DNA from 4 places in the Martelella mangrovi genome. Region 4 is predicted to be linked to each of the others. Evidence: riboswitches for the same ligand, from Rfam matches in the RefSeq annotation. Region 4 holds a riboswitch; each other region holds the start of a gene.

Region 1 (7,661 bases), on a different contig from region 4:
ACAGCGAGAAGATTTCAATCCGGCCGGCGAACAGATCATCCGACAAGGGCAGGACAACCCCGCCGAACACCGAACGCACCCCGAAGGAAAGCGCCAGCACGAGCCCGCCTGCCAGCATTATGATCAGCATGTCGCGGTCGATGCCGCGGTTTTCCGTCTGGTCCATTCAGATCTGCCCCGTATTTCCCCGTCCGGATACTTAGCAAAGATCAGGACGCGGGAATAACGAATATATCTGAACTCTGACGTCAGGACCCTTGATAGGACGTTTCATGTGGCAGAGCGGCGACGCCCTCAGGCGTCATCCGTCAGAACGATCTGAAGCTTGACGTCCTCCGGTCGCTGTTCGACGGCGCGGTCGAAGGCTTCCACCGATTTTTCAAACGGCACCGTATCGGAAATCAGCGGTTTGAGGTCGACCTTGCCACTGGCAATCAGGGCAATGGCCCGCTCATAGACATTGGCATAGCGAAACACCGTTTCGATGCGTGCTTCACGCGCCTGCAGGCCGACGATATCGACGGGGACCGGATCGATCGGCATGCCGACGAAAACAACCGTGCCGCCCGGCGCCACAAGACCGGAAACGCCGAGAATGGCCGATGGCGCACCGGAGCATTCGAACACGATATCCGCACCCCAGCCGCCGGTCTTTTGCGCGACCGCTTCGGCCATCGATGTCTCGCCGAGATGAACGGTCTCGATGCCGTCATAGCGCCCGATGATATCAAGCTTGGGCTGGCTGAAATCGGCAATGATGACCCTGGAGCAACCGCCGGCATGGGCGGCAAGCGCGGTCATCATGCCGATCGGGCCGGCGCCGGTGACGACCGCGACATCGCCGGGCTTGATGCCAGCCCGCATCGCCGCCTGCATGCCGATGGCGAAGGGCTCGACCATCGCGCCTTCGGCAAAGGTGACGTGATCGGGCAGTTTGAAGGTGTAGGCCGCCGGGTGAACGACCTCCGGCGCGAGGCATCCGTGCACCGGCGGCGTTGCCCAGAAACGGACAGCCGGATCGACATTGTAGATGCCGAGCTTTGCCGCCTTCGAATTCGGATCGGGAATGCCGGGCTCCATGCAGACCCGGTCGCCGGGTTTCAGGTGGCCAACATTGGCGCCTACTGCGGCCACCGTGCCGGAGGCCTCATGGCCGAGCACCATCGGCGCATCGACCACGAAGGGGCCAATCTTGCCGTGGGTATAGTAATGCACATCCGATCCGCAAATGCCGACGGTGTGCACGCGGATGCTGACATCGTCGGGACCGAGTGTCTGTTGCAGATCGATCTCCCTGAGGTTCAGTCGACCCTTTTCCTCCAGTACCAGCGCCTTCATGCTATTTTGACCTCCTCCGACACAACACATACTCCTTGCAAAGGCGTCAGAACGGTTGATACCCGCCGGAACACCCCGTGACAAAAGCGTATTACACGCCATTTACATTTGTTTCAATAAAAACATAAATGTAAATTTACAAATGTCAAATTTGCATTTCAGATGAAAACGGTTCATATGACGGACAGGTATGAAACGCGCGACGGGATGCGCCTGGTGGCAAGTGAAACGAGTGTGGAAACCGAGGCGTTTCTGGTCGAGGTCTGCTGGCATTATTTCATCAATGAAATGACCCAGTCCGAAGTGGCGGCACTGATGGGGGTCACCCGGCTGCGCGTGAACCAGGCCATCAGAAGTGCGCGCGCCGACGGGCTGGTGCGGGTCGATATCCAGTCGCCACATGTCATGCGCCTGCGCCTGCAGGAAGACCTGAAGACCCGTTTCGGCCTTGCCGACGCCATCGTGGCGCCGGCCAATGCGGACAATCACGACTATCAGCGCCCCGCAGGGGTCGCCCTTGCCAACTACCTGGCAAAAGGATTGCGCGAGGCGCGCTGGCAGCGGATCGGGGTGTCCTGGGGCATGACGCTGACAAATGCGATGACCCATCTGCCGCGCATGCAATTGCCGGAGATCGAAATCATATCGATGATCGGCGGCACATCGCAGGGCGCATCGTTCAACACGTTCGGGATCGCCTCTGGTTTTGCCGACCGGCTGGGCGCCCGATATTCGCTGTTTGCCGCCCCGGTCTACCTCTCGCCCGGCACAGACAGGGAGGAGTTTCTCTCCGATGCCGTTTTCAGCGAGCATCTGGAAAAGCTGAAAACCCTCGATCTCGCCGTTCTGGTTGCCGGCGATCTGTCCGACAGGTCCGTTCTGATGAACACCGGACTGCCGTCCAGTGTCACACCGGCGACCCTTTCCGAAAAAGGTGCTGTGGGCGATATCGTCGGCCATTTTATCGATCACAACGGCCGGGAGGTCGACCACTTCATCAACGACTGTGCCGTCGGCATCCGGCTTGATGCGCTTGAAAAGGTTCCCGAACGGGTGCTTGCCGCAGCCGGTACACACAAGGTCGACGTCATCATCGCCGCCATCCGCCGCGGGCTCGTTACCACGCTTGTGACCGACGACATCACCGCCGAACGCATTCTGGCCAGGACCTCATGAACAAAACAGTTATTTTCGATTTCGACGGTGTGCTCGCCAACAGCGAAATCATCGCGCTCGCCGAACTCCAGACCTCGCTTGAAGAATACGGGATAACGGTCGACTGGGATACGCTGGTCGAGAAGTTTCTCGGCGCCTCGATCAAACAGATCACCGCCTTTGTCGAAAACAGCACGGGCAAGCCGGTTGAGCCCGCGTTTCAGAAGGACTGGTATGCGCGGCTGTTTGACCGCTACGCCCGCGAACTTCAGCCGATGACGGGTGCCGCGGACATGCTCGACAGTCTCGATGCGGCCGGCATCGGCTACTGCATCGCGTCCGGCGGCTCCTACAAACGGCTGGGAGTGGCGCTTGACTGTATCGGCTTTGCCGACCGTTTCCGCGGCCGCGCTTTCAGTGCGGAATCGGTCGAACACGGCAAGCCCGCGCCCGACGTTTTTCTGTACGCCGCCGAACAGAGCGGCGCGCAGGCCGGCGACTGTGTCGTGCTTGAAGACTCGATTGCCGGCGTCATTGCCGCCGGCCGCGCCGGGATGCGCTGCGTCGGCTTTGTCGGTGGCGGCCACCTTGAGGGCGTAAGGCCGCTTCATGCCGAACGGCTTCAGAGCGCAGGCGCCGACACCGTGCTCACAGACCTGTCCGGTTTCCGGCAAGCCGCATTCGGCGCCGTCTGAAGCCTGTTGACAGGGGGCGCAAAGCCCGACAGAATCACGGAAATTCCGAGGGGAGCATCATCCGATGCTGAGATGGCAATGCGCCGGACCCTTGAACCTGATCCGGGTCATACCGGCGTAGGAACGGAAAATGGTTGCGTTCCCTGTTTTCGCGCCCGCGCCGCTGCCCGGTCTTCGTATGATCGTGGAGCGCTTTCTATGCCGTTGGACATTCGTAACATCTGCTCGCCGGGAACTCTTGCCGGGGCACGGCCATGAGAACGGTCGACTATCGCCTGAACGCCATTGTCGATGCCGGTCTGGTTGAGGCCGCGCCGCTGGCGGAGTTGGCGCGGCTTGCCGCCGAAAACGGCGCAACGCTGATCCAGTATCGCGACAAATTCGCCAAAACCCGTCAGATGGTCGAACGCGCCGTTCAAATCCGCGCGGCGCTCGCGCCCACCGGTGTGCCCTTCGTCGTCAATGACCGGGTCGACGTGGCCCTTGCGGCCGAGGCCGACGGGGTGCATCTGGGCAGCGACGACATGCCGGCGGAGATCGCCCGGAAGCTGCTTGGCCCGGACGCCATTATCGGGCTCACGGTCAAGAACGCCTCCGACGGCGCCAGGGCGGCAGCCGCACCGGTCGATTACGCCTGTATCGGCGGTGTTTTCCAGACGCTTTCCAAGATCAATATGGATCCTCCGGTGGGCCTCAACGGCTTTCGTGCGCTGCGCCGCGGCCTCAAACGGGCGCGGCCCGACCTGCCGGTTGGCGCGATTGCCGGTATCAAGCTTGAAGACGTGCCACGGCTGATGGCCGAAGGGGCCGACGGCATTGCGGTGATTTCCGCAATTTTCCACGCACCCGACGTTGCAGCCGCAACCCGTGAACTTCGCCGCAGCGTAGACACGGCCATCGCACCCCCGGCACAATGACGGAAAAGCCCGGCACGCTGCACGCCCGGGCAGCACAGCTTGCCACGCGGCTGGAAACGGCACTCGCGATGGTCGCCGCGGCCGTGCTGGCGGTGATGCTCGCTGTGGTGCTGACCAGCGTGGTTCTGCGCTATCTGTTTCACACCGGCGTTATCGGAACGGAAGATCTCGGCATCTGGCTGAATGTGGCGCTGATTGCCCTTGCCGCGCCGCTTGCGCTGTCCGGGCCGCTTGCCATGCGGCTTGACCTGCCTTTCGGCCCGTCTGCCAAAAAACTGGCCGGCATCATTGCCGATGCGTTCAGCCTGCTGGCGGCTCTTGTGCTGATTTTCGGCAGCACGCGCGTCGTGAACCTCATCGGCGGCACATCGCCGGCACTCGGCCTTCCCGAATGGGTGCGTTTTGCGGTGACCGGCGCAGGCGGCGGTCTTCTCGCGATCATTCTCGTTCTTCGCCGCATCGGCGAACGGCAGGTTCTGCCGCTTGCGGCATCGGCGACCCTTGCATCCGCAGTCTATTACGCCTGCCTGCACGTCACCGTCACAACCGCCCTGCCTGCAAGCATTGCGATCGCGCTTGCGGCAGCAGTCGGCCTTGCCGCCGCCGCACCGCTTGCCCACGCCTTCATCGCGGCGGCGATGATCGCCATTCCCTTCGGCGGCAATCTTGGAACGGAAACCATCGTCACCACGACCGTTTCCGGCATGTCCCACTTTCTGTTGCTCGCCATTCCGTTCTTCCTGCTGACGGGGGCAGCCCTTTCCGCCTCGGGCGCGGCAAGGCACCTTGTGGCCTTCGCCGCCTCACTGGTCGGCCACCGGCGCGGCGGGCTGGCCCAGACGGTGCTGGCCACCGGCACGCTGTTTTCCGGAGCCTCCGGCTCTTCGGTCGCCAATGCCGTGTTTTCCGCCACCACCTTTCACCCGGAACTCGTGCGCCATGGCTATCCGCCGGCCCGCTCCGGCGCAATCATTGCCGCCTCGTCGGTGCTCGACAACATCATCCCGCCGTCAATCGCCTTCCTGATTCTGGCGGCCGCCACCGATCTTTCGGTGGGCGCGCTGCTTCTCGGCGGGCTGTTTGCGGGGCTGGTGATGGCGGCGGCTCTCTCCATCGCCATTTACCTCACGACCCGCAATCTGCCCGGCAGCAGACCGGTGGCTAGGGGCGAACGCCGGCGATCCCTGCTTGCAGCGGTCCCCGCCTTCGGGCTCGGCGTCATCGTGGTTGCCGGCATCCGCATCGGCATCGTCACCACCACCGAGGCGGCAGCCCTTGCGGCCATCTATACACTTGCACTTGCGGCTTTTTCGAAAACGCGCCGGACAGCGCTTTTTTCGGTTTTCCGACAGACCGCGACCGAAGCTGCGGCCATCGGCCTTCTCATCGGTTCGGCCGGGCCGTTTGCCTTTCAGCTGGCCGTCGACGGCGTATCCGGCATGATCGCCTCAACCGTTGCCGCTTTCGGCGGTTCTCCGGCCGCGGTTCTGGCCTTTTCCGTCATCGTTCTGCTTGGCGCCGGGCTGGTTCTCGATATCGGCGCGGCGATCCTGCTTCTCGGCCCCCTTCTGCTGCCGCTTGCCACCGGCTCGGGCATCGACCCGATTGCCTTCGGCGTGATCATCGTCACCACGCTGATGATCGGCGGCCTGACGCCACCGGTCGGCATGCTGGTTCTGGTGGTGGCCGGCGTGACGGAGGTTCCCCCGGCCGCGCTTTTTCGCGCGGTGCTGCCCTATCTCGCCGCACTTCTTGCGGCAATCGCCATTCTTTGCACCTGCACCCTGTTGATCTGAGAGGAAACGTCATGCAGCCCCTCACCCGTCGCCATTTCCTGAAAGCCGCTACGCTGACCGCGCTTTCGGCCCCGTATATCGCCCGCCCGGCCCTGGCGCAGACCACGGTGACCGTGGCCTCATTGCTCGGAGAGGACAAGCCGGAAACCAGGATCTGGCGCTATATCGCCGAAAAGGCCGAGGAACGGCTGCCCGGGCGTTTTCGCTTCAACATCGTCGCCAATGGCGCGCTGGGCGGGGAAAAACAGGTCGCCGACAGCATCCGCCTTGGTTCCGTGCAAGCAAGCCTTTCGACCGTTTCGGCGCTGTCGTCATGGGTGCCGCAATTGCAGATCCTCGACCTGCCGTTCCTGTTTCGCAGTCCCGAACACCTTGGCCGCGTGGTTGCAGGCCCCGTGGGCGCGGAACTGAAAGGCGCGCTTGCCGATGAGCGCTTCATCGTCGGCGGCTTTATCGACTACGGCGCCCGCCATCTTCTGACGAAAACGCCGGTAACCCGGCCGGAAGGGCTTGAAGGCGTCACGATCAGGGTGATCAACAGTCCGCTTCATACCGGGTTGTGGAGCGCGTTTGGCGCGGTTCCCGTCGGCATTCCGATTACCGAAACCTATAACGCGCTGGCCACCGGGGTTGCGGATGCCATGGACCTGACCAAATCCGCCTATGCCGGGTTCAAGCTCTACGAGGTCGTGCCGTGCCTGACCGAAACCGGGCATATCCGCGCGTCCGGCGTGATCTATTTTTCTCAAGGGTTCTGGGACGGGCTCGACCCCGAGGCTCAAGCCGTTCTGGAGGCGATTTCAGCCGAGGCCGCGCTCTATTTCAATGCACTGATTGTGGAAGACGAAACCGCAGCCATGCAAACCGCGCACGAAAATGGCGGCATCGTGTTCCAGCCCGAGGACATGGACGCCTGGCGGGCGGGCGCCAGGAACGTCTGGGCCGATTTTGCCCCGGCCGTCGGCGGCATGGAACGGATCGAAACGGTCGCAAACACCTGACAGGCAGAGGTCAGAAATGATCTTCAAAAGTCTCAGACCTTGCGCCGGCGAAAACCCCGCAATACTCTCTCGCCAATGCGCCAATAGATAACGAGGTAATCCATGTGCACGTCCCTGCTCTACACAGATCTTTCCGGCTCCGTTTACGCAGGACGCACACTGGAGCTGCCGGTGGAACTGCCTTATCTGGCGGCGTTCCTGCCCAGCGGCACACAGCTTTCGTCAAAGGCCGGCAATCATGCACCGCTGACCTATGAGAGCCGCTACGACATTTTCGGCGTCGTGGTGCCCAATGGCAGCGTCGAGGACCTGAAAGTGGTGGAAGGCCTGAACGAGGCCGGGCTGAATTTCTCCCTGCTTGCCTTCGCCGACACGCATGGCCCCGATGACACACAAGCCGATGATGTGCCGGTGCTGTCGGCAATCGATCTCGGCGCATGGATGCTGGCACAGTTTTCCACCGTAGCGGAAGTCAGGGAAGCGCTTGAAAAACAGACGGTTCTGGTCGATCCGCTGGCGGCCCTCGGCGGTGTTGTGCCGCCGTTCCACTACACGGTTCATGACCGGAGCGGCGCATCCATCGTCATCGAATTCTTCGACGGCGAACGCCATATCTTCGACAATCCGCTGGGCGTGATGACCAACAGCCCGCGTTTCGACTGGCACCTGACCAATCTCAACAACTATACCCACCTCAGCAATGTCGACCATTCAAGCGCGACGTTGCTGGGACAGAATTTCATACAGCCCGATTCCGGC
Region 2 (7,661 bases), on a different contig from region 4:
CGCGCCGCGCACGGCAGCAGGCAGGCCGCGAAGCGCGGCAAGCTTTTCCTTGTAGGCGGCAAGGGCGGCCCCGGTCGGCAGCGTGCCATAGACCAGCAGATAGGCGATTTCCTCGAAGTCGCAGGTGTCGGCAATGTCGAGAATATCGTAGCCGCGATAATGCAGGTCGTTGCCGCTCTGGCCGACCGAACACAGCGCGGTATTGCCGGCGACAACGCCCGAAAGCGCCACGGATTTCTTCGGTTTCCTTGCTTGCGTCATGATCTCTCCTCCCGATCACGCGCCGCCGATCCCGCCCTCCTCAAGGCCGGATAGGCGGCATCTGTCTCATCTCCAGTCGAATATGCCCGTCCTTGCCGGTGCCCCCAGCCTGTCCGGCGACACGGTGAAATTCAGCCCGGCAAGGTCGTCGGGCGCAAGCGACATCAGCCGCTCGACGGTTGCCAGAAACCGGTCCTGTTCGTCTGCCGCAATCACCCCGTCGGCCAGCATCCGGAACTTTTTCACATAGTCGGGCCGGGCAAACGGGCGGCTTCCCAGCGGATGGGCATCGGCGACGGCCAACTGATCCTCGATGATCCGGCCGTCCTCCATGGTGACGATCACATGGCCGCCGAAGGCCTTTTCCGCCGGGTCGTGACTGTGATAGCGCCGTGTCCATTCCGGGTTTTCCGCCGTGGTGATCTTGTGCCACAGCGCCACGGTCTCGGGCCGTCTGGCGCGCTCTGGCGCATAGGAGCGCTCATGGTGCCAGCCGCCGTCCTCAAGTGCGACGGCGAAGATATACATGATCGAATGGTCGAGCGTTTCGCGGCTGGCGTCCGGGTCCATCTTCTGCGGGTCATTGGCGCCGGTGCCGATCACATAATGGGTGTGGTGGCTGGTCTCGATCAGGATTGATTTCACCTTTGTGAGATCGCCGATCTTCGGGCCCATGCGGCGGGCAAGGTCGATCAGCGCCTGGCTTTGATACTCGGCCGAATGCTCCTTGGTGTAGGTGTCCATGATGGCGCGCTTGGCCTCGCCCTGTTCCGGCAGCGGCACGATATATTCGGCGCCCGGGCCGGAAAGAAGGTAGGCGATAAAGCCGTCCTCGCCCTCCCAGGCCGGAGAGGGTGCGCCTTCGCCGCGCATCACCCGGTCGACGGCCTCGACCGCCATCTTGCCGGCAAAGGCCGGGGCATAGGCCTTCCAGCTCGAAATCTCGCCCTTGCGCGATTGCCGGGTCGTGGTCGTCACATGCAGCGCCTGCTGCACGGCCTGATAGATGGTCTCGGTCTCAAGCCCGAGCGCGGTGCCGATGCCGGCGGCCGCCGACGGCCCCAGATGGGCGATATGGTCGATCTTGTGTTCGTGCAGGCAAATGCCCTTGACCAGATCGACCTGGATTTCATAGCCGGTGGCAATGCCGCGCACCAGGGCCTCGCCGGAGAGCCCGCAATGCTGGGCAACAGCCAGAACCGGCGGGATATTGTCGCCGGGGTGGGAATAGTCGGCGGCCAGAAACGTGTCGTGATAATCAAGCTCGCGCACCGCCACGCCATTGGCCCAGGCCGCCCATTCCGGCGAAAACCGGGTGTCGGCGGCAAGACCGAAGATCGTTGCGCCGGGGATAAACGGATGAGCGGTTGCCTGCGCCCTTGCGCTGATCGCCGGGCGGCGGGCGATGGAGGCGGCGGCCACGGCGGCATTGTCGATGATCCGGTTGCCGATCATCTCCACCACATCGTCATCAAGCGCTACGGGATCGGCCGCAACAGTGGCGATCTTCCAGGCCAGCTGGTCTTCGCGTTTCAGGTTTTCCGATGATTTGTGGGTGCGCACCGTATGCTCGTGCATGACATCTCCTCCCGCTTAATGCCACCGCCGTTTTGTTCCAGTAGGCGTCAATTGTCCATTGGCGGCAATGCAGCCATTAGTCTTAGGCATTTTGGCGGTCTCACGCAAAACGGCCCGCTCGCGGCGGGCCGTCGATCATCATGCGGTGCGGGCAGATCAGCCTGCTGCAACGGTGCGTTGCTCGATTTCCTCCAGCGTGACGCCCTTGGTCTCCGGCGCTACCGCGATGGCATAGAAAATGCCGATCACGCAGAAACCGGTGAAGATCGCGAAGGTCCCGACAATGCCGATGCCTGCCAGAAGCTCGGGGAACAGCAGGGCGACGACGAAGTTGAAGAACCAGTTGGCGACAGAGGGCAGCGCCATGCCGCGCGGGCGTAGTCTGAGCGGAAACAGCTCCGCCATGTAAAGCCAGGGCAACGGGCCGAGGCTGACGGCAAAGAACGCGATGAAGGCGAAGATCCCGATCATTGCCAGATAGGGCGTCGCGGCGATGTTGATCATGGTTGCAACCGTCACCAGCGCCATGGCGGCCGAGGTTCCGATAAAGCCCATGATCAGCAATTTGCGCCGTCCCATGGATTCAACGAGATACATGGCGACGACCGTCAGCGCGACATTGACCACGCCGATGCCGACAGTTGCCAGAAGATCGGTCGTAGTGCCGGAAAAGCCGGCGTTCTTGAAAATCTCCGGGGCGTAATAAATGATAGCATTGATGCCGGAGAGCTGCTGAAGCACGAACACGATCATCGCGAAACTGGTAATCGGCAGAATGCCCTTTTTCAGGAATGTGCTCCAGGATGGCTTTGCTTCCTCGTCCCTGGCGCTTTCCTTGATTTCGGCGATGATCCCGTCAATCTCTGCGTCGGAGGATTCCGGCTGCAGCCTGGCGATGATGTCGCGGGCCTTGTCGGCATTGGAATTCAGCGTCAGCCAGCGCGGGGTCTCCGGCGAAAGCAGAATGCCAACAAGGGCAATGATCGACGGGAACACGCCGACGCCGATCATCCAGCGCCAGTCGCCGGAACCACCGAAGGCTGCATCCGACATGTAGGAGACCATGATGCCGATGGTGATCATCAACTGGAAGGCGGAGACGATAGTGCCACGAATGCGCGCCGGCGCCACTTCCGCCAGAAACATCGGGGCCGTCATGGCCGATGCGCCGATGCCGACGCCGATCAGAAGGCGGGCCAGCGTCAGGATGTACTGGTTGAAGGCGAGCGCCGAAATCAGCGAGCCGACCAGAAAGATCACGGCGCCGAGGATCAGCATCGGCTTTCGCCCGTAGCGATCGGTGGTGACCATGGCGACGATCGTGCCGCCAACCGCGCCGAGCGGAACGGCGGATGTGATCACCCCTTCCATGAAGGGCGTGATGGTGAAATCCTGTTTGATGAACGGCAATGCGCCGGAGATCACGCCCTGGTCAAAACCGAAGAGCATGCCGAACAGTGCCGCCACGATAACGATGGCGATAAGCATTGGTTTCCTCCGCATTCCACAGGCGTTGCCGGGGTTCCGGCACGCCGTTCAGCTTTCTTCCTTCACCGAACCCTTAGTCTGTTTTTGTGAACGGTAGCTGAAAGTTTTGCTTTTCGCCAATCTTTAGGGCAACTTTAGGATGTAATACACGTAATTAACTCAATTCGGTTGAATTCCTGTCGCCGAAGCATTTGTCGACACCCCTTGACCGGGCCTGCCGACGTGGTCATAGATATGCCCATCCGAGGGGTGCGATCTTCGTGGAAGATGCTGAGATGGCGTTTGCCGAACCCTTGAACCTGATCCGGGTCATGCCGGCGTAGGAACGGAGTTTGGTGTTGAGCGACACGCCCAGAATATCAGCCTGTTTTGTTACGTCCGCTGCCCGGCTGTGCCGGGGAGAGGGGTGTTGAAGCAGAGCCTTTATGCGGTTTTCCGATTTTGTCTGGTGGTTTGCGCCCTGATCCTGCTCTGGCAGGCGGTGGTCATGGTGTTTGCGCTGCCGCGCTATATCCTGCCCGCCCCGCTTTCCGTCGCGGTCAGGCTGTGGAGCGGACACGCCTATCTGTTTGCCGAAGCGCTGGTCACGCTGCGTGAGATCATCGCAGGCTTTGCCGCCGGTGCGCTGTTCGGCGCCGGTGCGGCCTTTCTGCTTGCCGGCTTTCCCCGTTTCGGCCGGCTGGTCTGGCCGGCGCTGGTGGTGCTGCAATCCTTTCCCGTGTTCGTCATCGCGCCCATGCTGGTGCTCTGGTTCGGCTTCGGCATCGCGTCCAAGGTGGTGATGACGACGATCATCGTGTTCTTTCCGGTCGCCTCCAATTTTGCCGACGGCCTTGCCCGCACCGACAGCGCCATCGTCAAGGCCGCGCATCTCGATGGCGCAGGCCACTGGCAACTCCTCTTTCTCATCCGGCTTCCGCTGGCCATGCCGCAGCTTTTCTCCGGCCTGCGCATTGCCGCACCGCTTGCGCCGCTGGGCGCGGTCGTCGGCGAATGGGTTGGCGCTGCCGGCGGTCTCGGCTTCGTCATGGTGCAGGCCAATGCCCGCATGCAGGGCGAGACCGTGTTTGCGGCCATGCTGATCCTGGCGCTGGAAGCCGTTCTGTTTCGAAAGGCGGTGGATCTCGCCGCTCCCTTTTTCACCCGCTGGTCGCCACAGGCATGAGCGGCCGGACTGTCCTGACAAGGAGGAATGAATGCTCAAGAAACTGACCCTGATTGCCGCGCTGACATTGTTGCCCGGCATGGCCGCTGCCAATGACAAGCTCGATGTCATTCTCGAATGGTATGTGAACCCGGACCATGCGCCGCTGGTGGTCGCCCAGCAGCAGGGCTATTTCGAAGATGAAAAACTGGATGTGACACTGGTGCCGCCGGCCGATCCATCCATGGTGCCGCGCATGGTTGCCGCCGGGCGCGCCGATATCGGCGTTCACTACCAGCCGAACCTCTATCTCGACCATGCCGCAGGCATCGACATCAAGCGTTTCGGCACGCTGGTGTCCACACCCCTCAATACGTTGACGGTGATGGCGGATGGTCCGGTGCAGTCGCTTTCCGATCTGAAAGGCAAGAAAATCGGCTTTTCCGTCGCCGGGATCGAGGAGGCGGTCGTCTCCGCCATGCTTGAAAGCACCGGCCTGTCGCGGGATGACATCACCCTTGTCAATGTCAATTTCGCGCTCACCCAGTCGCTTCTTTCCGGCCAGGTGGATGCCACGATCGGCGCGTTCCGCAATTTCGAGCTGACCCAGATGGCCATCGAAGGCGAGGAGGGACGAGCCTTTTTTCCGGAAGAAAACGGCGTTCCGGTCTATGACGAGCTGATCTATGTGACCCGCAGCGAACTGCTCGATGATGACCGTCTGCCGCGTTTTCTCGATGCCGTCGAGAAAGCAACGATCTTCATCACCAATCACCCGGACGAGGCCTGGAGCCTGTTCGCCGAGGCCTATCCCGATCTTGACGACGAGCTGAACCGTGCAGCCTTTGCCGATACCGTCGCTCGCTTTGCCAAGAGCCCGGCGGCCTTCGATGCCGGTCGCTACCAGCGCTTCGGCGCGTTCATGGCGGCAAACGGCTTGATCGAGGAAGCGCCCGCGGTTTCGGAAATTTCGGTTTCGCTTGCGGGGCAATAGTGACGCTGGCCTTAAATCGCCACAAAAGCACGATAGAAGATACGAAAATACCGAAAGGCGGCCGGTGGCCGTCTTTCGCGTTTCGGTCTTTTGTGCATTTTGAAAGACGGGCGGCGTCCTGCTGCCCCAAAGAGACCGATCTCGTAAACGCTCGAGCGCCTCAGGGAGATCGGAACATGAAACTAGCCGGCCTTGTGCTGGTGGTGATCGGCCTTGCCACCTTGACCATACGCTTCGGCCTTTATCACTATCGCGATGTTGCGGGCGATATCGAGGGCAGTCTGCTGACCCCGCTTGCCCATGTCATCCTGCTTTTCGGTGCCATGTTTCTGGCACTGCATCTGGTGCTGCGCCTTGTGCAGCACGTCATCGGTCATCACTGAATATGCTTGCCCCCGGATGCGCCGGGGGCAAGCCTTTCCAAACCCTTGTCAGCCGAGAACCGTCGTCACCGCTTTCTTCGTCGCAGCGACGATCTGGTCGGCTTCTTCGCGCGTCAGGCACAGCGGCGGGGCATAGCCCAGAATGTCGCCTTCCGGCATGGCGCGGGCAATCACACCTTCCGACAGCAGGGCTGCGGCCAGCTTGTAGCCGATCTTTTCTTCCGGATCGAAGAAGGTGCGGGTCTCGCGGTCCTTCACGAACTCCACGGCCAGCAGCATGCCTTCGCCGCGCACATCGCCGACATGGGCGTGCTCGCCCAGCGCATCCTGCATGGCGGCGCGGAAATAGGCACCGGTCTCGCCGGCATTCTTCACCAGACCCAGTTCGTCGATCAGCTTCAGATTGGCGACGCCCGCCGCCGCACCGATCGGGTGCGCGGAATAGGTCCAGCCATGGCCGATCGGGCCGTTTTCATCGGTGCCCTGTTCCAGCACCTTCCACATCTTCTCCGAAACGATGCTGCCGGAAAGCGGCGCATAGGCCGAGGTCAGCCCCTTGGCGATGGTGATGAGATCGGGCTTCAGGTTGAAATGCGCCGAGCCGAACATCGAGCCGAGACGGCCGAAACCGGTAACCACCTCATCGGCAATCAGCAGGATGTCGTGTTTTTCCAGAACGGCGGAGATCGCTTCCCAATAGCCTTCCGGCGGCGGGACAAGGCCGCCGGTGCCTAAAACCGGCTCGCCGATGAAGGCGGCGATGGTATCTGCACCCTCGCGCTCGATGCGGTGTTCGAGTTCCGCAACGCAATAGGCCACGAAATCGGACTCGCTCATCGCCAGGTCCTTGCGGCGGAAATAATAGGGCGCGGTGGTGTGGAACACCTTTTCCAGCGGCAGGTCGAATTTCTTCTGGAAGCCGGGGAGGCCGGTCAGCGAACCGGTCATCAGCCCGGAGCCGTGATAGCCGCGCCAGCGCGAGATAATCTTCTTCTTCTCGGGCCGGCCGAGGATGTTATTGTAGTACCAGACGAGCTTGATATTGGTCTCGTTGGCATCCGACCCCGACAGGCCGAAATAGACCTTGGACATATGCTCCGGCGCGCGGTCCATCACCATCTTTGCCAGATTGATCGCCGCTTCCGTGCTGTGGCCGGCATAGGCGTGGTAATAGGCGAGTTCCCGCGCCTGATCGGCAATCGCCTCGATGATGCTTTCGCGGCCATAGCCGACATTGACGCAGTAAAGCCCGCCGAATGCGTCGAGCAGCTTCTTGCCGTCACGATCCTCGATGAACACGCCCTTGCCCGTCTTGACGATGCGGCTGGCGCTTTCGCCGCGCGCATGCTGGGCGAGATGGGTCGAGGGGTGGAAGAAATTCTCGCGGTCGAAACGGTCGAGCTGGTCGTTTGTGAGCATCATTGTCCTCGTTGGGTTGGAAGGGGCTTGCGCGCGATATTAAAACAATGTTGTATACAACTCTCAATGGGAATGCAAAGCGGAACATCCTGCACGTGAATATCGCGAACCCTCCCCTCTCTTTCTGCGTCATCCTCGGGCTTGACCCGAGGATCCAGCCACTTATGTCGCGAGCGGCGTTGGCGGATGGAACGCGCTGGAAGTGCAGGGCACAAGGAAACGCACCTCCTCTCGCAGGGAGAGGTGATTAGATCCTCGGGTCAAGCCCGAGGATGACGCCGAGATGGGCGGAAAGGCGATGCGTTCAAAACCGGAATTCATTCACGGCGACCTGCTCCTGACAGGTTGTGCACAAATAAAACGAGGGAACCATGCCAGCGCTGCCTTTCTCCCG
Region 3 (7,661 bases), on a different contig from region 4:
GCGGACGCTGCAGGACAGACACCGGTGACAGTATCGTTGCAATCAGACCCTGATGGCGGGGGCGTTCGATCAACTGGTCCGGCATTGGCAGCGGGGCTGTCGCCGGGAGAAACCGGGTAAAATCCTTGTTTCCGTCAGTCTGGTTGGTCATCGCCTTTTCTCCATTGATAAAGCCATACTTCACTCAAATCGCGGTTGCCGTCGGTCAGAGCAGCGAGCAGTTCGACCGGCGCGTCGCCTGCCGGACGTACATCAATTGCAAGCCGCCAGACGTCTTCGCCCATGATTGCTGAAACCGTCGAATGAACAATCTCGCCATTTGTAACGTGGAGCCGCTCTTTAAGTTCCGACCCCGCGCCAAAATCTGCCAGCGGGCCGCCGGCAAAGTCGACCACGATCTTGCGGACATCATCGTCAGCCTGTGCGCCCGAGACGCCGCCTTCACCGCTTCTGATGTCGACCACGCGCGCAAGCCGCGCCTGATCTTCCTCGATCGCACCCCATGTCAGGCGGTACGAATATTCAGCCGATTCTCCGGCTTTGGCCGGGGCTTCCGGCTGCCAGAAGCACACGACATTGTCGTTGACTTCCTTGTCGGTCGGAATTTCGACCAGCGAGATCGAACCCTTGCCCCAGGTGCCGAGCGGCTCGACGAGGAGCGAGGGCCGACGTTCGTAATGGGCTTCGGCGTCCTGATAATCCTCGAATTCCCGATGGCGCTGGTAAAGCCCGAAGGCGCGCGGATCGGTTTCGGTGAAGAAGGAATTCGCAAGCTTCTTCGCGTTCTGCAGGTTGCGCCACAACTCTGTACCATCGGCACGCACGATCTTCAGCCCTTCGCTGTCGTGAACACGTTCCCGATAGTCGTCAAACGCATGATGGTTGGCCGGCCCGAACAGGAACATCGAAGTCATAGGTGCAACGCCGAGACGGGCGATATCGTTCCGGAAAAACAATCGCGCCGTCACATCCATGCGCGTATTCTTGCCGGGCGTGATCACGAACCGGTAGGCGCCGGTGACGCTCGGACCGTCGAGCGCGGCAAAAACGGTGATCTTTTCGCCTTCCGCAACGGGGCGAACGATGTAGAACGCCGAAAACCGCGGAAACTCCTCGCCCTGGTCCGTGGCGGTGTTGACCGCCAGACCGCGGGCCGACAATCCGTAAAGATTGCCCTGGCCGAGCGCACGGAAATAGGAAGAGCCCAGGAAGGAAATCAGCTCGTCGGAAACATCGGGCCGGTTCAGCGGATAGTTGATGCGGAAACCGGCAACGCCGGGAAATTCAGCATCCCTGAACTGCGCGATATCGAGCGGCGAGCGATAGATGAAGTCGTCGACGGAAAACACCAGCTTTTCGGCATCACCATTGGCGACTTCGTAAATCTCCACCGGCGTCTTGAACAGCCAGCCGAGCGAAAAGGCCTGAAGCTGGAAATTCGACTGGTCCCGCCAGATCGCCTTGTTGGGATCGTAGCGGATTGCCCGGTAATCATCATAGTGGAGCGAATTGAAGGGTTCGCCAACATCCTGCGGCGGGGCCTCATAGGGCTGCGCCGCCTTTTCCTTCATCCGGGCTGTCAGCGTATCGAAGGTAAACGCATCGGGGGCCGGCGCCTGCGCTTCCACTTCCGCATTCTGATCCGGTACCTTGCCGGGTTCCACCGCGGCGCCTTGAGCAAATGCCTTGCTTCCCAAACCGGAGAAAGCCAGCGCTCCCGCGGCCGTTTGCGCCAGAAAAACTCGTCTCTTCATTCAAATTCCCGTCGGTTGAAAAGGGGAGGCCGAAAATGTTGCATTGCACCAAAACCGGCGCCGGAATTGCGTTTTTTGAATGTATTCGCTCTCGGGCAAGATCGCGCGAAAACCGTCTCGACGGTAAGCGCAGACACTTCGGAAACGGCGTAATCCCGTTTCGGTTCCACACTGACGCAAAAAACAGACATCGATATCCATCCGGTCGCAAACAGGGTCAACCCGGAGAGCCGGGCATCAAAAGGGGCTGGGACGCCATACAGCATTCCAGCCCCTTTTTTAGGGCAGCCATTCAACCAAAGAATGGCAAGATCATGGCAATACGCCTTTTTCGCGCCGCAATATCTACAAACTCACTGTCGAGCTGTCGGAATGGCTGCGCCAACAAAATATGCTTTCTTTTCAAGCCGCGTTGACGATTTCAACGAGCTCGACGGCGAAATTCAGATCCTGCCCGGCAAGCGGATGGTTGGCATCCACGGTTACCTGCTCTTCCTCGACCTTGGTCACGACCAGCGGTACGGTTTCACCGGTGGGCGTGCGCGCCTGAAGCTGCATGCCCGGTTCCACTTCAACCTCAGCCGGCATGGCCGACTTCGGCACGACCTGAACCTTCTGCGGATCATGCGGCCCATAGGCCTCTTCCGACGGCACCTGCACCTGGCGGCTGTCACCGACATTCATACCGGCGATCTCGCGATCGAGCCCCGGAATGATCTGGCCGGCACCGACGGTAAACTCAAGCGGCTGACGGCCTTCGGAAGAATCGAAGGTCGAACCGTCATTGAGGGTTCCTGTATAGTGAATACGAACGGTGTCCCCGCTCTTGGCTTCTGTCATTGGTGTGCTCCTTCCTTTGAACACTGAGCGCATCGGCACAGCATCGGCACAAACCGACCTCGGGCCCAGGCGCCGTTTCTTTTTCCTGAGGCTCCGGCCTTCGACCGGAAAGCGCCCCAGAGGATGAGCCGACACACTTTCCTGCATGACGACTGGCGGGTACATCCGGAATACCGGATGCGCCTCTTACCTAGTCACTTTCACGTGTATTTTCAAATCCGTCCGGCCTTGAATTCCACGGAAGCCCGCGATAGGTGTTGAAAAGCTCTAACGGGGTGCGGAACGCGGCTTCGACGTCGTCCGCTGAGAGGTGAAGAACCAACCCGAGGAACCTGATCCGGTTAACACCGGCGGAGGGATTAGACGCGTGAACGGTCCGACGCCCTTTTCCCATGTTGATTGAGACACCACGAAGGAGGCGTCATGCCCGGCCATCATCTTTCGATTTCGATTGCAGCGCTGGCGCTGCTGGCTGCAGGCGGCGCGCTGGCTGAAGACGGCAAGGTGCTGACCGTCTACACCTATGAAAGCTTCAACACCGAATGGGGCCCGGGCCCGCTGGTCAAGCAGGCCTTCGAGGCCGAATGCGGCTGCACCGTCAAATTCGTCGGCGCGGAAGACGGCGTTGCCCTGCTCAACCGGCTGAAGCTCGAGGGCCGTTCAAGCCCCGCCGACATCGTGCTCGGCCTCGACAACAATCTGATCCACGAGGCAAAGGAGACAGGGCTTTTTGCCGCTTCCGGCGTCTCCACCGACAATCTCGACATCCCCGGCGGGTTTGAAGACGACATTTTCGTCCCCTTCGACTACGGCTATTTCGACATCGTCTACGACAGCGAGAGCATCGCATCTCCGCCGACCACGCTTGACGCACTGGTCAACGGACCGGCTGACGAAAAGATCGTGATCGAGGACCCGCGCACATCAACGCCGGGCCTTGGCATGCTGCTGTGGATGAAATCCGTCTATGGCGACGACGCGGCGGCAAAGTGGGAAGCGCTTTCGGACCGCATTCTGACGGTTGCGCCTGGATGGTCGGAAGCCTACGGCCTGTTCACCAGTGGCGAGGCGCCGATGGTGCTTTCCTACACCACCTCGCCGGCCTATCACCAGATTGCCGAGGAAACCGACCGCTACAAGGCCGCAGACTTTGAAGACGGGCTCTATATCCAGATCGAGGTGGCCGGCATGACGGCGATGGCGGACGATCCGGCGCTGGCCAGATCCTTCCTCGCATTCATGCTTACGCCCGGCTTTCAGGATGCAATCCCGACCCACAACTGGATGATGCCGGCCGCTGCAACCTCCGAGCCGTTACCGGATGCCTTCCAGAATGCCGTCACACCGGACAGGACGCTGCAATTCGCTCCGGATGTCGTGGCCGAAAACCGGCAGGCCTGGATCGACGAATGGCTGAACGCGATGAGCGCGCGGTGAGCGTTCCGGGACGACGACCTTGTATCTGACCACGGCAGAGTTTCGCCGGAGCCTTTCCGCCGGCATCATGTCCCTTGCGGGCGTTATCGGCTTCATTGCCGTGGCGGTGGCCGCCCTTTCCGGTTTCGGGCGGATTGGCGATGCGGCCTCGGTCATGAACGAGCCCTATGTCTGGCGCATTCTGCGTTTCACGCTCTATCAGGCCTTCCTGTCCACCGTGCTGTCCGTGGCGCTTGCCATTCCCGTTGCCCGTGCCATGGCGCGGCGGCCGCATTTTTTCGGCCGGATATGGATTGTCCGGCTGATGGCCGTGCCGCTCGGGCTGCCGGTGCTGATCGGTGCGCTCGGCATTATCGGCATATGGGGACGGCAGGGCCTGTTCAACGATGCGCTGGCTTTTGCAGACTTTGGCCGCCCGCTGCAGATTTACGGCCTGCAGGGCATTCTGATTGCCCATGTCTATTTCAACCTGCCGCTGGCCGCCCGCCTGTTTCTGGCAGGCATCGAGCGCGTGCCGCAGGAATATTTCAAGACCGCCGCAATGCTGTCGATGCCGCAACGCAGCATCTTCCGCTTCATCGAATGGCCGGTGATCGCGCCGCTGATCCCGGGCGTTGCCGGGCTGGTCTTCATGCTGTGTGCCACCTCTTTCACGCTGGTGCTGATATTGGGCGGCGGGCCGGCGGCGACCACGATCGAGGTCGCGATCTATCAGGCGCTTCGCTTCGATTTCAATCCCGCACGCGCCGTCGCCCTTTCCGGCATGCAGATCGCGGTTACGGCACTGGTGCTTGCCGCCCTTGCCCTTTTTCCGAAGGCGAAAGACCCGGGCGCCAGTGCCAGCAGCGATGTCAGCCGGCGCCCCGACGGCGACCACCGCCTTTCGCGCGGCATCGATGCCGGGCTGATTGCAGTGTTTCTGGTCTGGCTCGCCCTGCCGTTGGCGATGATCGTGGTGAAGGGCGCGGGCGCAGACCTGCCCGGGCTGTTGCGCGAACCCGCCTTTCTCAGGGCCACGGCCACCAGTCTCGCCATTGCGTTTTCGGCGGCTCTGGTTTCGCTCGCCCTGGCGCTTTCCTTCATCGCCGCCACCGGCGCAATCGAAACGCTGCGCGCGCCCGGCACGCTTGAACGCGGCCTTGCCGGATTGATGTCGGCCATGGGGTCGCTGGTGCTGCTGGTGCCGCCGATCGTGCTTGGCACCGGCTGGTTCCTGCTGCTGCGCCCGTTCGGGTTGACCGATGCCGCCGCACCCGCAATCGTCGCCGGCATCAATGCGCTGATGGCCCTGCCCTTCGTGCTGCGCGTGCTCCGGCCGGCTGTTGCCGTCCACCGTGCCCGCACCGCCCGGCTTTCGGCCAGCCTCGGCCTTGTCGGCCTCGCCCGATTGCGGATCGTCGACTGGCCGGGCCTGAGAAAACCGACGCTGACGGCGCTGTCCTTCGCCATGGCATTGTCGCTCGGCGATCTGGGCGCGGTTGCCCTTTTCGGCGGCGATCAGCTCACCACCCTGCCCTGGTTGCTCTACAGCCGCCTTGGCAGCTATCGCACGGAGGATGCCAACGGGCTGGCGCTGATCCTTGGCGCGCTCTGCCTTGTCCTGATGATTGCCGGCACCCGCGCGCCGGCGGCGAAAAACTGAGAAAGGCGCCGATGTGTCAAAAGCCCCCGGCATCACCCTGGAAGACGCAGCGCTGAAGCTCGGCGGCAAGGATTTCCTGTTCAACGGCACGATTGCCGGCGGCAGCGTGACGGCGGTAACCGGCCGTTCCGGCTCCGGCAAAACCACGCTTTTGAACCTGATTGCCGGCTTCGAAAAACCCGACAGCGGCCGCGTGCTGATCGGCGGGCAGGTGATGAACGATCTTCATGTGGCAAACCGTCCGGTCACGGTCGTGTTTCAGGAAAACAATCTTTTCGCCCATCTCGATATCTTCACCAATACCGGGCTCGGTGTGGATCCGGGCCTCAGGCTCGACGAAAACGGCCGGCGGCGAATCAGCGAAGCCCTCGCGCGCGTCGGCCTTGCGGGTTTTGAAAAACGCATGCCCGCCTCGCTTTCCGGCGGTGAGCGCCAGCGGGCGGCCTTTGCCCGGGCACTGGTGCGCAATCGCCCGATCTTGCTGCTGGATGAGCCCTTTGCCGCACTCGATCCCGAAATGCGCGGGGAAATGGGTACACTTCTGCTTGAACTGCATGCAGAAACCGGCAATACCGTGATGATCGTCTCGCATGAGCCGGACGAGGTGGAGGCGATTGCAGATCATCGCCTTGTCATCGAAAATGAAGCGATTTCGGCGCGCTATTGACCGTTGCGGCCGCGAACGCCAAATATGGCTCTCAAGTAACGGCTTGACAGCCGTCATGGACATACCGGACAAGGGTCGCGTTTTGACAGGCGCAACAAGCATGAACACCATCCTCGGCCGCCTGAAGTCAGGAACGCGCGCATGGGGCAGGCACGGGGCAATTCTTGCCCTTGCCAGTATGCTTGCGCTTTCAGCCTGCCAGTCGACGGACACCTATTTCATCGTGCCGGAAACGGCGGGCGGCGAGCAGACCGTCGATGCGCTCACCCGCAACGATCCCAACGCCGCCATGGGCGCGCGCGAACATCCGCGCATTCTGGAGACCTATGGCGGGCAATACCGCGATCCGCAGGTCGAAAGGCTTGTAGCCCGCATTGCCGGGGCGCTGACGGCGGTTTCGGAAAATCCGCAGCAGACCTACCGCATCACCATCCTGAATTCGCCGAGCATCAATGCCTTTGCGCTGCCCGGCGGCTACCTCTACGTTACCCGCGGTCTTCTGGCGCTGGCCAATGACGCCTCCGAGATCGCGGCCGTGCTTTCCCATGAAATGGCGCATGTGACGGCCAATCACGGCATCGAACGCCAGCGCCGGGAAGAAGCGGAGGCCATTTCCAGCGAGGTGATCGCCGAGGTTCTGCCCGATAGCCAGGAGGTCAAGCAGATTGCCGCACGCGGCAAGATGCGGCTGGCCGCCTTCTCGCGCCAGCAGGAACTGGAAGCCGACGCGATCGGCATCCGCATGCTGGCCGAAGCCGGCTACGACCCTTCGGCCGCGGCGCGTTTCCTGCGCTCCATGGCCGCCTTTGCCAAATATGAATCGGCCAGCTCGAAGGACGAGAGCCTCGACTTTCTCTCCAGCCATCCCAATACGCCACGCCGTGTCCAGCTTGCCGACGAACAGGCTGCCCTTTACGCCAATGTCGGCTCGAAAGAGGTCGGGCGCGAGTATTTCCTGAACGGCATCAACGGGCTGCTGTACGGCAGCAATGCCGATGAAGGCTATATCCGCGACCGGAACTTCTATCACCCCAAGCTCCAGATTGCCTTTACGGTGCCGGCCGGTTTCTCGATGACCGACAAGGCAAACGCGGTCGTGGCAACCGGTCCCAGCGATGTCGCCATCCGTTTCGACGGGGTGAAGGCGAAGGGTCGGCGCAATCTTGAAGACTATATCCAGAGCGGCTGGGTGACCGGTCTCGTTCCCGGTTCCGTCGAAACCACCAGTGTCAACGGCATGCCCGCGGCAACGGCAAGAGCAATTGCTGGCGACTGGTCGTTCGACGTGACGGTGATCCGCGATGGCGGCGAGATATACCGA
Region 4 (7,661 bases):
CGCTGAAGCCCGGCGAAAGCACCCGCGTAACCTTCGAGGTGCCCACCGACATGCTGAACTTTACCGGCTATGAGGGCCGCCGCATCGTCGAACCCGGCTTCTTCACGCTGATGGTCGGCGCATCGAGCGGTGACATCAGGCTGAAGACGCGGGTCGAGGTCACCGGTGAACGCCGGAAACTTCCTGCCGACTGGCGGATGCTGAGCGGCTTTGCTGCCGAAAAGGCGTAACCGGCCATCGATGCCCTTGATGGCGATCGTGTCAGCCTGGCTGTTCATGCCTGAAAGCAGGGAGAGCAGGCTTTCAGATCGCCTTCGGCATCAGGCCGCGCCGGTTTAAGCGTATCGTTTGCATGCGTTCTGATCATGTATTGCGAGAGAAATATCATTTTTCATCGGGCCTCATGCGTGTTTGGCTGCGCGCATGGTATCCATAATGACGAATACGCGGCAGGCGCGTCTTACCGGTATTGGCGCCATCACCGGCGCCGTGCTTCTGCTTTCGCTTTCCGATGCGCTGGTCAAGCTTTTCAGTGACGATGTCTCGCTGGGGCAGGTTCTTGTCCTGCGTTCGGCCGTTGCGGCCATTCTTCTTGCGATAATCTTCCGGCTGACCGCAAGGAACGGGCGCGCGCTTCTGACGGTAAATCCGTGGGTCTGGGCGCGCAGCCTCAGCCTGACGCTGATGTGGGCGAGCTACTATGCAGCTCTGCCATTCATGTCCTTTTCGCTTGCGGCGGCCTGCTATTACACATCGCCGATGTGGATGGCGGTTCTGTCGGCCATCCTGCTCAGGACGCACATTGGACGGCGCGGGGTTGTGGCGATAGCCCTTGGGCTTGCCGGCGTTCTGGTGATCCTCAGGCCGGGCCCGTCGGAAGTGTCTCCGGTCATGGTCCTGCCGCTGCTGGCAGCGTTTTTTTACGCGCTGGCCGCCGTCATCACCTATGGCCGCTGTCGCGATGTCCCGCCATTGTCGATGGCGTTGAATCTCAACCTTGTCCTTGCGGCGGCCGGTGCGGCCTATGTGATGGTTCTGCTGTTTTTCGGCGCGGGCAGCGATGCAGGCTTTCTGCTTTCCGCCTGGCCAAGGCTTGGTTCCTCGGGGTGGCAGATTCTGATGGGGCTCGGTGTTCTTCTTGCCGTTATCACCGCGGCAGTCGCACTGGCCTATCAACTGGCGCCGGCGCCGGTCATTGGTCTGTTCGATAACGGATATCTTGTGTTTGCGCTGGTGTGGAGCATTCTGCTCTTTGGCGACCGGCCGGGTCTTGTCGACCTGTCCGGTATCGCGCTGATCGGCGGCGGAGCGTTTCTGGCGTCGCTCACCCCGGTAGAGACGGAAACAAGGGCGGAGAGGAGCTAGAATGTCGTTGGAAAGCTGGGTTGCCTATCTGATCGCCTGCGTGGTGCTGACCGTCATCCCCGGCCCGAGCGTCATGCTCGTGATCGGGCAATCGCTGACAAGGGGCAGGGCGGCCGCCATGATGGGAGTCCTCGGCACTGTCGTCGGCTCCATTGCGCTTCTCGGCCTGTCATTTGCCGGTGTCGGTGCCGTTCTTGCGGCGTCGGCCCTGCTGTTTCAACTCGTCAAATGGGCCGGTGTCTTCTATCTGGCATGGCTGGGCATTGAGCAGATCAGGGCGGCGCGCGGGGAAGGGGCGGTCGTCGATCTGGCCCCGGAGCAGGACACCGCAGCCGCTTGGAGCTGTTTTCGTGCAGGCGCGCTCACCGCCGTTTTGAACCCCAAATCCATTGTCTTCTACATGGCGTTTCTCGCGCAGTTCATCGCGCCGGAGGGCAATCTTGCGCTTCAGCTTGCCTTGCTGACCCTGACCTCTAGCCTTGTCGTGGTGGTGGTCCTGGGGTGTTATGCGCTTGTCGCGGCCCGGATACGCACGCTTCTTGGCAGCCGCGCTGTGCGGAGGCGGGCAGGCTATGCCGGTGGCGGGTTCATGATCGGCGGCAGTGCCTTCATGGCGGTAACGCGATAGACGGCAAACGCGCAATCAGAAGAAGGGCAGTGGTCCGGGAAAACGGCCGACCGGCACCCAGTGTGTTGCAAGGCCGCCGCCTTTGCGCCAGTGGTGCAGAAGAAAGGCCGGCGGCTCGACGAAGGAAGCCGGTGATGCATCCTCCTCCAGTCTGAGAGCGATGGCTGTCGTGGTGCTCGGCGCCGTCATCAGCTGGCGACCGCCGAACCCGATCTGCATGAAGCGGTGAATGTGACCGCACAACACGCGCTCCACATTGTCATGCCGGGCGACCAGTGCCGCCAGTCGGTCGCCGCCGAAACATTTGTAGGTATCGATGAAGCCCATGCCGCTGTCCACGGGCGGCTGGTGCATCAAGAGCATTGTCGGCTGATCCGGGCGTTCGGCCAGTCTCTGCTCCAGCCATGCGAGTGACGCCTCAGTGATCTCGCCATAGTGCTGCCCGGGGACCGTCACATCGAAACCGATCACCCTGACGGGCCATTGCGCATGGGTGTCGAAATGCAGCGGCCCTTCATCGGGAAGCCGAACAAGGTCATGAAGACAACGGCGGAAGGTTTCGCGATCGTCATGGTTTCCGGGGATGACGAAGACGGGCTGGCCAAGGCGTTGCAGGGCGGTTCGCACCGTCTCGTATTCGGCTTCCGTGCCGCCATCGACAAGGTCGCCGCCGATAATCACCAGATCGGGCGCCGGGCGCAGTGCCAGAAGCGTATCGAGCGCGAGATCGAACATGGCGTTCGAATCGACCAGTCCCTGATAAAGCTCGCCTTTGGCGCGAAGGTGGGGATCGGAGAGGTGGGCGATCAGCATGGTTTCATCCTCAGGGTTTTCCGGCGGGCACGGTATGGGGCAGTCGCAGAGTGGCGCGCAGCGACAGGTAGATCAAGAGCCGGGCAGGCCGGCACGTGCCTCGAACGCCCGGATAACGGCGATCATGTCGTCCTCCGGGTTCCCCAAAACTTCCGTTTCCGCATAAAGCGCCACACACGCCTCCATCAGCGGAAAGGCGGTGCCTGCCGAACGCGCCGCGTCAGCCACCAGCCGGCTGTTTTTCAGGACATCGGAAATTGCGGCCTGACGGGTGAAATCGCGGTGGCGGAGCTTGTCGATCTTGACCTTCGAGACGTCGCTCGCCATCGGTCCGGCATTCAGGATTTCGGCAAACCGGTCCATGTCGAGCCCGTGCCGCGCCGCGAAGTGCCCGGCTTCCGCTAGCCCCGTGACCATGGTGATCAGGAAGGTGTTGACCGCAAGCTTCATCTGCAGCGCCGCAGGAACCGCGCCGCACTCGAAGACTTGCTTGCAAACCGGTGCGAGAAGGCTGTGCAGACATTTCAGATCTTCCGGCGCGCCCGCGAGCATGCCGACAAGCTGTCCGGCTTCTGCCGGTTTGCGCGAGCCGGAGACCGGTGCTTCCACATAGCGGCCGCCTGCTGCCGCGATTTCGTCAGAGAGTGTTCGGGAATACTCCGCCGAGACGGTGCCCATCGAGACGATGCAATGGCCGCCGACCCGTTCGGCGAAGCGGTCCGTTCCACGCCCGAGGACGGCATCTGTGGCGTGCTCGTTTTCGAGCATCAGAAGCACGGTTTCGCATCGGGAGAACAAGTCGTCTGCCGTTGGCGCAACGGCGGCGCCGGCCTTTTCCAGAGGCATGCAGCGTTCCGGCGTCCGGTTCCAGACGATAACCGGCATGCCGGCTTGAACGAGGTTCAGCGCCATGGGCGTTCCCATCGTGCCGAGGCCGATGAAACCTGTCGGTCTGCTTTGCGGTGCGGGCGCGTTCTGATTGGGCATGCGCGCAAGCGTAAGGCCGATTATCCAATCCGAAAAACGAAATTTATAAAAGTCATACATTTGAAAATCAGGTATGTGGCGTTTTTCGCAGCAGGCGTTGACAAGCTCGCGCATCCGGCGCAATTTTGGCGCGCTCACCCGGGGGGTCCCGACAAGGGGCTGAGATACTGTTGGCTTATGCAGCGCAGTGACCCGATGAACCTGATCCAGTTCACACTGGCGTAGGGATGGTGCATCGGCTGCGCGGGATAAGGCCCGCTGTTCCTTTCAGGCGCAATATGCGCGGCCTCCTCCATTCAACGTCGAACTGGGTCTCCAACGCCAAGAGCTATGGAGGCTCCGACCGATGAAAGATATTTCTCCGACCGTCACCACAGGCCCGCTGCCGGCATCCCGCCGCGTCTGGCACAAGGGCATGCTGCATCCCGAGATCCGCATCCCCATGCGCGAGATCGATGTGCACCCGAGCGCCGGCGAACCGCCTGTCACGGTCTATGACAGTTCCGGGCCGTACACCGACCCGCGGGCCGATATCGCCATCGAAAGCGGCCTGCCGCGCCTGCGCGAGGGCTGGTTGGCCGCGCGTGGCGACACGCATGCCTATGATGGACGCCATGTGAAGCCGGAGGATAACGGCTTTGCCGAGGGCAAGCGGCTGGTGCCGGAATTTCCCGTGCGCCATCAGCCGCGCCGGGCAAGGGATGGCAAGGCCGTGACCCAGATGGCCTATGCCCGCGCCGGCATCGTGACGCCTGAAATGGAGTTTGTCGCCATCCGCGAAAATCTCGGGCGAAAGGCGGCGAAACAGGCGTTGATGCGCGATGGCGAGAGTTTTGGCGCCGAAATCCCCGATTTCATCACGCCGGAATTTGTCCGCGACGAGGTGGCGAAGGGCAGGGCAATCATCCCCGCCAATATCAACCATCCCGAGGCCGAGCCGATGGCGATCGGGCGGAGTTTTCTGGTGAAGATCAATGCCAATATCGGCAATTCCGCGGTGACCTCATCCATGGCCGAGGAAGCGGAAAAGATGGTCTGGGCCACGCGCTGGGGCGCCGATACGGTTATGGACCTGTCCACCGGCCGCAATATCCACAATATCCGCGACTGGATCATCCGCAATTCGCCGGTTCCGATCGGCACCGTGCCGCTTTATCAGGCGCTGGAAAAGGTCGGCGGCATTGCCGAGGACCTGTCATGGGAGGTGTTTCGCGACACGCTGATCGAGCAGGCCGAGCAGGGGGTGGACTATTTCACTATCCACGCAGGTGTACGGCTGCACATGATCCCGATGACGGTGGGCCGGGTGACCGGCATCGTTTCGCGCGGCGGCTCGATCATGGCCAAATGGTGCCTTCATCATCATCGCGAGAGCTTCCTCTACGAGCATTTTGACGAGATCTGCGATATCGCCCGCGCCTATGACGTGTCGTTCTCGCTCGGCGATGGCCTGCGCCCCGGCTCGATTGCCGATGCCAATGACGAGGCGCAATTCGCCGAGCTGGAAACACTGGGCGAACTGACCCAGATCGCCTGGGCGAAAGACTGCCAGGTGATGATCGAGGGCCCCGGCCATGTGCCGATGCACAAGATCAAGGCGAACATGGACAAGCAGCTTGCCACCTGCGGTGAGGCGCCGTTCTACACGCTCGGGCCGCTGACCACGGATATCGCGCCGGGTTACGATCACATCACCTCCGGTATCGGCGCGGCGATGATCGGCTGGTTCGGCACGGCGATGCTCTGCTATGTGACGCCGAAGGAACATCTCGGCCTGCCCGACCGCGATGACGTCAAGACCGGGGTGATCACCTACAAGATCGCCGCCCACGCGGCCGATCTCGCCAAGGGGCATCCGGCCGCCCGCATCCGGGACGATGCACTGTCGCGCGCGCGCTTCGAATTCCGCTGGGAGGACCAGTTCAACCTGTCGCTCGATCCGGAAACCGCACGTTCCATGCATGACGAGACCCTGCCGAAGGAGGCGCACAAGGTCGCGCATTTCTGTTCAATGTGCGGGCCGAAATTCTGCTCGATGCGCATCTCGCACGATATCCGCGCCGAGGCCCAGAAAGAGGGCATGGCGAAGATGGCGGAAAAATTCCGCGAGGGCGGGGCGCTTTACCTTCCGCTTGAAAGCGAAGAGGAGGCTTGAGCCATCTCGAAGCAGTTGCCGGGGAATGACTTATGCAGGTTCGGCGTGCGGCTCTGTGTCAGCCGTTGGCGTCACCTTGCTCAGCGTTTCCCGGCGCAGCACCTCGGCCAGCCGGTCGGCAATGCCTGAAATGTTCGGCGCACGCAGGAGGCGCAGTTCGATTGACGGCAGTTGCGGCAGACCAAAATCCTGCCCCACGCTGATGATATCCGCGGGCCTGCCGTGATCCGTGCGCACCGCGATGCCCAGACCCGACCGCAGCGCTGACCAGACGGCCGGGAGGCTTGGCGTCGTCAGTGCGGCGCGCCAGCGCGTCCGGCTGTCATCCAAAGCCGCCAGAGCGGCCTGCCGGAACAGGCAGGGATGGCTGAACAGCACGAGCGGAACAGGATCGCGCGACAGCGTCGCCATGACATCCTCCGTTGCCAGCCAGCGCATCGGCAGCCGGCACAGCGTTTCGCCCTCGGCGGGGCTGTCGGCGCGGAAGAAGGCGATGGCGGCATCCAGACGACCTGCGCGCACTTCCTCCGCCAGGTTATGGTTTTCGCCCGCCCGGATATCGACATGCACATTGTCGCAATTCTGCCGGAACGCCCGGAGCGTTGCGGGCATCACATCGTCGAAGAAATCCTGCGGCAGACCCAGCCGGACAGAGGCCGTCGTGGCGGCGGCGCCAACCGATAACGCGGCTTCATCGTTGAGGGCGATGATCCGGCGCGCATAGGCGATAAAGGCCTCGCCCGCCTCGGTCGGCACAAGGCCGCGGCCGTTGCGCCTGAAAAGCACGGTCCCTGTCTGCTGCTCCAGCTTCTTCAGATGCATGCTGACGGCCGACTGGGAGCGTCCAAGCTGCACCGCCGCACGCGCGAAACTGCCAAGGTCGGTTCCCACCACGATGGTTCTGAGCGCGTCCATATCAAAAGTCGTCAACATTTCCGAATTTCGCAATCGAGTTCTATGATGTATTCGATATTGAAAAGTTTATGCAGGAAATGCCTCGGGATCAAGACGGTGCTTTGCCGGGCGTCTCTGGACCTTTCGTGCGGCCGCGATTATCTATGATCCATGCCGAACACCAAATCAGAACCTGTCGCCACACGGATCAGTCGCGAACTGGCCGGTCGCATTATCTCCGGCGAGATTGCGGCGGGGACCCGTTTGCGCCAGGACCAGATTGCCGAGACCTTCAAGGCCAGCCATGTTCCGGTGCGCGAGGCTTTTCGGCGGCTGGAAGCGCAGGGGCTGGTCGAAAGCGAGCCGCGCCGCGGGGTGCGGGTTGCCGCTTTCAGCCTCGATGATCTGCGCGAAGTGGCGCAGATGCGTTCCGTGCTCGAGGTGCTGGCTTTGCGCAACGCCGCGCCGCATCTGACCACCTCCATTCTGGATGAAGCCGAAGAGGCGACGCGGGCAGGGGACCACGCACGCGATGTTCAGGTGTGGGAAGAAGCGAACCGCCGGTTTCACAGGCTGATCCTGACGCCATGCGGCATGCCGCGTCTGCTGCGGACCATCGACGATCTTCATGCGGCCAGCGCGCGCTTTTTGTTCTCCGGCTGGCGTGCGGAATGGGAGACGCCGACCGATCGCGATCATCGCGCGATCCTCTCGGCGCTGCGTGCGGGCCATATCGACACGGCCGCGGCCCTGCTTGCCCGGCACGTGACCTGGATCGGACAAAACCCGATCTGAAGCACTGCGGTCCAGAGCGCATCA

The links. A riboswitch is a leader RNA that binds a small molecule or an ion and turns the genes downstream of it on or off. The one in region 4 is predicted to bind thiamine pyrophosphate.
Region 1: another riboswitch for thiamine pyrophosphate. It lies ahead of thiE (thiamine phosphate synthase); the one in region 4 lies ahead of thiC (phosphomethylpyrimidine synthase ThiC).
Region 2: another riboswitch for thiamine pyrophosphate. It lies ahead of ABID12_RS10255 (ABC transporter permease); the one in region 4 lies ahead of thiC (phosphomethylpyrimidine synthase ThiC).
Region 3: another riboswitch for thiamine pyrophosphate. It lies ahead of thiB (thiamine ABC transporter substrate binding subunit); the one in region 4 lies ahead of thiC (phosphomethylpyrimidine synthase ThiC).

What each region holds. Positions count from the first base shown of each region.
Region 1 is NZ_JBEPLY010000004.1:258,376-266,036, forward strand. Features, by position in the region: gene ABID12_RS08030 (MFS transporter) at 1-166, opposite strand, end outside; gene ABID12_RS08035 (NAD(P)-dependent alcohol dehydrogenase) at 295-1,338, opposite strand; gene ABID12_RS08040 (sugar-binding transcriptional regulator) at 1,555-2,514, shown strand; gene ABID12_RS08045 (HAD family hydrolase) at 2,511-3,188, shown strand; TPP riboswitch at 3,227-3,329, shown strand; gene thiE (thiamine phosphate synthase) at 3,443-4,105, shown strand; gene ABID12_RS08055 (TRAP transporter large permease subunit) at 4,102-5,901, shown strand; gene ABID12_RS08060 (TRAP transporter substrate-binding protein) at 5,913-6,902, shown strand; gene ABID12_RS08065 (linear amide C-N hydrolase) at 7,005-7,661, shown strand, end outside.
Region 2 is NZ_JBEPLY010000006.1:11,674-19,334, forward strand. Features, by position in the region: gene prpC (bifunctional 2-methylcitrate synthase/citrate synthase) at 1-261, opposite strand, end outside; gene ABID12_RS10245 (MmgE/PrpD family protein) at 328-1,839, opposite strand; gene ABID12_RS10250 (sugar porter family MFS transporter) at 1,996-3,327, opposite strand; TPP riboswitch at 3,563-3,670, shown strand; gene ABID12_RS10255 (ABC transporter permease) at 3,737-4,492, shown strand; gene ABID12_RS10260 (ABC transporter substrate-binding protein) at 4,524-5,465, shown strand; gene ABID12_RS10265 (hypothetical protein) at 5,642-5,848, shown strand; gene ABID12_RS10270 (aspartate aminotransferase family protein) at 5,897-7,267, opposite strand; gene ABID12_RS10275 (M24 family metallopeptidase) at 7,639-7,661, shown strand, end outside.
Region 3 is NZ_JBEPLY010000001.1:282,157-289,817, reverse strand. Features, by position in the region: gene ABID12_RS01400 (hypothetical protein) at 1-151, opposite strand, end outside; gene ABID12_RS01395 (OpgD/OpgG family glucan biosynthesis protein) at 135-1,754, opposite strand; gene ABID12_RS01390 (FKBP-type peptidyl-prolyl cis-trans isomerase) at 2,157-2,594, opposite strand; TPP riboswitch at 2,856-2,970, shown strand; gene thiB (thiamine ABC transporter substrate binding subunit) at 3,018-4,031, shown strand; gene thiP (thiamine/thiamine pyrophosphate ABC transporter permease) at 4,051-5,673, shown strand; gene ABID12_RS01375 (thiamine ABC transporter ATP-binding protein) at 5,687-6,340, shown strand; gene ABID12_RS01370 (M48 family metalloprotease) at 6,441-7,661, shown strand, end outside.
Region 4 is NZ_JBEPLY010000002.1:435,947-443,607, reverse strand. Features, by position in the region: gene ABID12_RS04365 (glycoside hydrolase family 3 N-terminal domain-containing protein) at 1-230, shown strand, start outside; gene ABID12_RS04360 (DMT family transporter) at 436-1,365, shown strand; gene ABID12_RS04355 (LysE family translocator) at 1,367-1,993, shown strand; gene ABID12_RS04350 (phosphodiesterase) at 2,009-2,806, opposite strand; gene ABID12_RS04345 (NAD(P)-dependent oxidoreductase) at 2,879-3,793, opposite strand; TPP riboswitch at 3,923-4,039, shown strand; gene thiC (phosphomethylpyrimidine synthase ThiC) at 4,140-5,948, shown strand; gene ABID12_RS04335 (LysR substrate-binding domain-containing protein) at 5,979-6,881, opposite strand; gene ABID12_RS04330 (GntR family transcriptional regulator) at 7,014-7,637, shown strand.